One region of the Actinomadura graeca genome, then DNA from elsewhere that is predicted to be linked to it. Evidence: riboswitches for the same ligand, from Rfam matches in the RefSeq annotation. Region 1 holds a riboswitch; the other holds the start of a gene.

Region 1 (3,399 bases):
GTTGACCAGGTCGGCGTAGATCAGCAGCCCGCCCATGACGATCAGCACGGCGGCCATCACGTAGGTGACGGGCAGGGCCTTGGCGACGTCGACGTAGCCCGGGTCGGGGCGTCGGAACACCCGCGCGAGCCCCTTCTTGATCGCTTCCAGGAGCGCGCCCGCGATGTGCCCGCCGTCCAGCGGCAGCAGCGGGACGAGGTTGAACAGCCCGACCGCGAGGTTCAGCGAGCCGAGCAGCATCACGAAGTAGGAGACCTTCTCGCCGCCGGTGAGCTTGTCGGAGGCGGCCACGTCCCCGCCGATCCGGCTGACGCCGACGACACCGATCGGGCCGTTGGGGTCGCGCTTCTCCCCGCTGAACGCGGCGTTCCAGATGCCGACCATCTTCTGCGGCATCCGCACCAGCGCGCCCGCGGTGTGCTTGGTGAGGTCGCCCATCGTGCTCGCGACCGCTCCGGGCCCCTGCCGCTCCAGCGCGCTGGCGGGGGTGATGCCGAGGAACCCCACGTCCACGATCTTGTTCTCGTTGTCGAGGTCGCGCATCTTGTTACGGGTGATCGGCACGTTCAGCGAGATCTTCTGGCCGCCGCGGTCGACGACCATCGGGACCGTGCGCCCGGCGGAGTCGCGGATCTGCTTCTGGAGCTGGGCGTAGTCATCGACGCGCCTGCCGTCGTAGGACACGATCCGGTCGCCGGCCTTCAGCCCGACCTGCTGCGCGGGGGTCGGCGCCGCGTCCGCGGGGCAGCTGTCGAGCCGTGACTGGCTCGCCGGGACCATGCAGGGCGAGACCTCCTGGATCACCGGCTGCGCGCGCTGCACGCCGAGGCCCATCAGCAGGATCGCGAAGAAGACCACGGCCAGGATCAGGTTCATGGCGGGGCCGCCGAACATGATCAGCAGTTTCTGCCACCACTTCTTGGCGTAGAACACGCGGTCCTCGTCGCCGGGCCTGACCTCCTCCAGCGCCGCGCCGCGCGCGGACTCGATGAGGCCCTGCCAGGGCCCGGTGCTGATCCGCCTGACCTGGCCCGGGGCGTCGCCCTTGCGGGGCGGCAGCATCCCGATCATGCGGATGTAGCCGCCGAGCGGGATCCACTTCAGCCCGTACTCGGTCTCGCCCTTGCGCCGGGACCACATCGTGGGCCCGAACCCGACCATGAACTGGGTCGTCCGGACCCGGAACAGCTTGGCGAACGAGAAGTGCCCGAGCTCGTGCAGCGCGATGGACGCGAGCAGGCCGAAGAACAGGATCAGCACTCCCGCCAGCCAGCCCATGCATGCCCCTCCGGTCGTGCACCCCGCACCGGGGGGTGGTATCCAGCAGTCCCCAAAGGGTACGTCACGGGCGTGCGTTTCGTTGAGTCTTGACGTGATCATGGGACGCGGCGGACCGTCCTTACCGGACGGCCCGCAATCGCGCTCCGGCGCCGTGGGCGGCCCCTTCGTCCGCGACCGGGCGCACCCGCCCCGCTGGTCGCGGAGCTGGGCCGCTGCTAGCCTGGCCGGAGCCGATGATCCCGTGCGGGAGAGTCCCCGGCCGCCAGCGGGGGACGCCGAAGGAGCAAATCCTCCCCGGAACCTCTCAGGCCCACGGACCGCACGGACCAGGCGACCTCTGGAAAGCGGGGACGTCCGTCCCCCGCCGAAGGTGCAAGCCCGCGGCGCACGGCGCGGGTGAAGCTCTCAGGCGCCGATGACAGAGGGGGAGGCACCGGAAACGCCCGGTGCGCGGGTGGGACGATGGGTCCACGCGCGCCCGCGACGAAGGAGCCGAACCCATGTCCGCCGATTCCACCGCCAGAAAGACGCCGCTGCACGACGTCCACCAGGATCTCGGCGCCAACCTCGTCGACTTCGCGGGCTATCTGATGCCGCTGCGCTACGCGAGCGAGACCGCCGAGCACCAGGCCGTCCGGCAGGGCGCCGGGCTGTTCGACCTGTCCCACATGGGGGAGATCTTCCTCGCCGGGCCGGGCGCGGGCGCCGCGCTCGACCACGCGCTGGTCGGCAACCTGTCGCCGATGGCGGTCGGCAAGGCCCGCTACACGATGATCTGCGCGCCCGACGGCGGCGTCCTGGACGACCTCATCGTCTACCGGCTGGCCGACGAGACGTGGATGGTCGTCGCGAACGCCGCGAACACCGCGGTCGTCCTCGACGCCCTGACCGAGCGGGCCGCGGGCTTCGACGCCGCCGTGCGGGACCGCTCCGGCGACTACGCGCTGATCGCCCTCCAGGGCCCCCGCTCCCAGGCGATCCTGGAGGGCTTCACCGACGCGCCGCTGGCCGGGCTGAAGTACTACGCGATCCTCGCGGCCGCGGTCGCCGGCATCGACGCGCTCGTCGCCCGCACCGGCTACACCGGCGAGGACGGCTTCGAGCTGTTCGTCGACGCCTCCGACGCCGTCCGGCTGTGGGAGGCGCTGGCGAAGGCCGGCGGTGTCGTCCCCGCCGGCCTGTCGGCGCGCGACACGCTCCGCCTTGAGGCGGGAATGCCGCTGTACGGCAACGAGCTGACCGCCGAGACGACCCCCTTCGAGGCGGGCCTCGGCCGCGTCGTCAAGCTGGACAAGCCCGGCGACTTCGTCGGGAAGGCCGCCCTGGCGGCGCAGGCGCAGACGCCCCCGGGCCGTAGGCTCGTGGGCCTGGTGGCCCGGGGGCGCCGGGCGCCGCGCAAGGGGTACCAGGTCGTCACGTCGGACGGCACGCCGTGCGGTGTCGTGACGAGCGGCGCCCCGTCGCCCACACTGGGCAGGCCGATCGCCATGGCCTACCTCGACAGCGGTGTCGGGGAGGACGGCCTCGCCGTGGACGTCCGCGGCAGGCACGAGCCGGTCGACGTGGTCGCCCTGCCGTTCTACAAGCGTTCCTGAAACCCTGGAGAGAGAAGAAACGTGAGCGTTCCGGAGCAGCTCCGCTACAGCGAAGAGCACGAGTGGGTCGCCGGTCTCGGCCCCGCCCAGCAGGTCCCCGAGGACGGCATCGTCACCGTCGGCATCACCGCGCACGCCGCCGACGCCCTCGGCGAGATCGTCTACCTCGAGCTGCACTCCTCCGAGGGTGACGCCGTCGAGGCGGGCGAGCCCTGCGGCGAGGTGGAGTCCACCAAGTCCGTCAGCGACCTGTACGCCCCGGTCAGCGGCGAGATCACGGCCGTCAACGCCGCGGTCGTGGACGAGCCGAAGATCATCAACGACGACCCGTACGGCGAGGGGTGGATCTTCAAGGTCCGCGTCTCGGGCGAGCCGGGCGACCTGCTCGACGCCGCCGAGTACGGCAAGCTGATCGAGGAGGGCTGACCGTGGGCCTACACGACCCGCTCGCCACGGCCGACCCCGAGGTCGCCGCGGCACTGGACGCCGAGCTGCGCCGCCAGCAGGGCACGCTGGAGATGAT
Region 2 (3,399 bases), 2.8 Mb from region 1:
AGGGCGGGGGTTCGGCGTCCCGACCGCGTACAGGGTGCCGTGCCCGATCGCCCGGCCGAGCAGGTACGTCGCCGCGAGCGCGGCGACCGAGGCGTAGGACGCGGTGAGCCCGGTCAGCGCCGCCAGCCCGATCATCGTCCACGTCGCGGCCTGCCAGCGGAACCGCCCCGCCATCCCGACCGCGGTGACGAACGCGATCACCGGCGCGATGTCGGTGTGCACGGGCGCGGTCGCCGTGCCGCCCCAGATCAGCGAGTCCAGCACGCCGCCGGGCGCCGACGGCACCACCAGGTCGTCCAGCCCGATCGTGATCAGGAACGCGATCGCGGCGGCCAGCAGCGCGATGGCGACGCGCGTCCCGTCCTTGTGGAACAGCCGCTCGAAGGCGAAGGCCACCGGGACGGCCAGGACCCCGAAGCTGGACGCCAGCGTCGCCAGCGACAGCAGCAGCCTCGGCGCGTGCGCGGTGCCCTCGGCGATGTCGGTCTGGAGGCCGTGCGTCGTCTGCTGCGCGATCGACACCAGCAGCATCACCGCCACCAGCAGGGCGCAGGACGCCGCGAACCGGATCGCGTCCACGGGACGCCGGATCCGGTCCGGCCGGGCGGGCTCGTCGACGGGTACGCCCGTGGCGGTGCCCCGCCCGGGGCGCCGCGTCCCGCCGCGGGCCGGTGTCACTCCGGTCGGCCGCGTCACGCCGGGCCGCCGCACTGGCCATCGGTCATCGTGATCAGCGTCCCAGACCCGGAGCCGCGCCGTCGAGCGGGAGCCCGTCACCGGCAGCGCGCGCCTCCACCCGTGTCCGCCGCCCTTCTCCGCCCCGGCCCCGCGGCCCGTCCCGTCGCCGGGCCGTGCTCATCGTACTGGTCGGTACACGCGCGGCGCCCCAGGTCACCGGGGCACCGTCCCGATCTTCGCGGGCCCGGGACGATCGGAGTGGGCGATCGTTGGGTAGGGTTTGCCCCAGACACGCCGTCGACCCTGAACGGGAGAGACCTCGCGCAAGCCGGCGTGAGGCGCCGAAGGGGCAACCTCCCCGGAACCTCTCAGGCAAAAGGACCGTTCGGGCGAGGCACCTCTGGAAAGCAGGCGTCGATCTCCCCCGACGGGGAAGGACGGCTCACCGAAGGGGAAACCCCGCCGCGCGGGTGAAGCTCTCAGGTGCCGATGACAGAGGGGGAGACAGGCCGCCGGTCCGCGCCGGCGGTGGCCTGAGCGACCGCAGCAGCCAGGAGGCTCTCCCCATGACCGCCCAGTACTTCGCACCGGTGGCCTCGCCGCAGCATCCCCGCGCCGTGTTCGCCGACCGTCACATCGGCCCCTCGCCGGACGACCAGGCGAGGATGCTGGCGGCGATCGGCTACTCCGGCGCCGAGGCGCTCATCGACGACGCGGTGCCCGCCGCGATCCGCACCGGCCGCCCCCTGGACCTGCCGCCCGCGCTCAGCGAGACCGCCGCGCTGGACCGCCTGCGCGAGCTCGCCGCCCGCAACACCGTCCTCACGTCCATGATCGGGCTGGGCTACCACGGGACGATCACCCCGGGCGTGATCCTCCGCAACGTCATGGAGAACCCGGGCTGGTACACCGCCTACACGCCGTACCAGCCGGAGATCTCCCAGGGCCGCCTGGAGGCCCTGCTGAACTTCCAGACCGCCGTCGGCGACCTCACGGGGCTGCCGGTCGCCAACGCGTCCATGCTGGACGAGGCGACCGCCGCCGCCGAGGCCATGGCGCTCGCGCACCGGGCCTCCCGGCGCCGTGAGCCCGGAACGTTCCTGGTCGACGCCGACGCGCTCCCGCAGACGATCGAGGTCGTCCGGACCCGCGCGGTCCCCCTCGGCATCGACGTCGTCACCGCGGACGTGTCGGACGGGCTGCCCCAGGGCGACTTCTTCGGCGTCCTGCTGCAGTACCCGGGCGCGTCCGGCGCCGTCCGCGACCTGGAGCCCGTCTGCGCGCAGGCCCGCGAGCGGGGCGCGAAGGTCGTCGTCGCCGCCGACCTGCTCGCGCTGACGCTGCTGCGCCCGCCGGGCGAGTTCGGCGCCGACATCGCGGTGGGCTCCGCGCAGCGGTTCGGCGTCCCCTACGGGTTCGGCGGCCCCCACGCGGGCTACATGGCCGTCGCCGAGGGCATCCAGCGGCAGCTCCCCGGACGCCTCGTCGGCGTGTCCGTCGACGCCGACGGCGCCACCGCCTACCGCCTGGCGCTGCAGACCCGCGAGCAGCACATCCGCCGCGAGAAGGCCACCAGCAACATCTGCACCGCCCAGGTGCTCCTCGCTGTGATGGCCAGCATGTACGCCGTGTACCACGGCCCCGAGGGCCTGGCCGCCATCGCCCAGCGCACGCACCGCCGCGCCGCCGAGATCGCCGCGGGGCTGCGCCGCGGCGGCGTCGAGGTCGTGCACGGCTCCTTCTTCGACACGGTCCTCGCCCGCGTCCCCGGACGGGCCGCCGCCGTCGTGGCCGCCGCACGCGAGCGCGGGATCAACCTGCGCCCGTCCGGCGCCGACCACGTCGCGGTCGCCTGCGACGAGACGACGCTGCCCGGGCACGTCGCCGCCGTCCTGGAGGCGTTCGGCGTCCCCGCGGACGTCTCCGGCGCGGACGAGGCGCTTCCCGGCGGGCTGCGCCGCGAGAGCCCGTACCTGACCCACCCCGTCTTCCACGCGCACCGCTCCGAGACCGCGATGCTGCGCTACCTGCGCCGGCTCCAGGACAAGGACATCGCGCTCGACCGCTCCATGATCCCGCTCGGCTCCTGCACGATGAAGCTGAACGCCACCACCGAGATGGAGCCGGTCACCTGGCCGGAGTTCGCCGGCATCCACCCGTTCGCGCCCGTCGAGCAGGCCCAGGGCTACCTGGAGCTGATCGGCGAGCTGGAGGACGCGCTGGCCGAGATGACCGGCTACGCCAAGGTGTCCGTCCAGCCCAACGCCGGCTCCCAGGGCGAGCTGGCGGGCCTGCTCGCCATCCGCGCCTACCACGCCTCCCGCGGCGAGGGGCACCGTGACGTGTGCCTCATCCCGTCCTCCGCGCACGGCACCAACGCCGCCAGCGCCGTCATGGCCGGGATGCGCGTCGCCGTCGTCGCCTGCGACGAGGGCGGCAACATCGACCTGGACGACCTGCACTCCAAGATCGGCACGCACGGTGACCGGCTGTCGGCGATCATGGTGACCTACCCGTCCACCCATGGCGTCTTCGAGGAGACGATCACCGACGTGTGCGCCGCCGTGCACGAGGCGGGCGGCCAGGTGTACGTGGACGGCGCCAACCTCAACGCCCTGGTCGGCCTCGCCCGCCCCGGCGAGTTCGGCTCGGACGTCTCGCACCTGAACCTGCACAAGACCTTCTGCATCCCGCACGGCGGCGGCGGTCCCGGCGTGGGCC

The links. Region 1 has a riboswitch for glycine ahead of gcvT (glycine cleavage system aminomethyltransferase GcvT). Riboswitches for the same ligand answer to the same signal wherever they lie in the genome.
Region 2: it holds a riboswitch for glycine, as region 1 does, so the genes downstream of both, gcvP (aminomethyl-transferring glycine dehydrogenase) here and gcvT (glycine cleavage system aminomethyltransferase GcvT) in region 1, are expected to answer to the same signal.

Annotation. Positions count from the first base shown of each region.
Region 1 is NZ_CP059572.1:2,915,310-2,918,708, forward strand. It holds gene AGRA3207_RS12830 (M50 family metallopeptidase) at 1-1,278, opposite strand, end outside; glycine riboswitch at 1,516-1,611, shown strand; glycine riboswitch at 1,616-1,706, shown strand; gene gcvT (glycine cleavage system aminomethyltransferase GcvT) at 1,782-2,876, shown strand; gene gcvH (glycine cleavage system protein GcvH) at 2,898-3,302, shown strand; gene AGRA3207_RS12845 (serine hydroxymethyltransferase) at 3,299-3,399, shown strand, end outside.
Region 2 is NZ_CP059572.1:115,245-118,643, forward strand. It holds gene AGRA3207_RS00520 (lysylphosphatidylglycerol synthase transmembrane domain-containing protein) at 1-696, opposite strand, end outside; glycine riboswitch at 977-1,072, shown strand; glycine riboswitch at 1,073-1,184, shown strand; gene gcvP (aminomethyl-transferring glycine dehydrogenase) at 1,245-3,399, shown strand, end outside.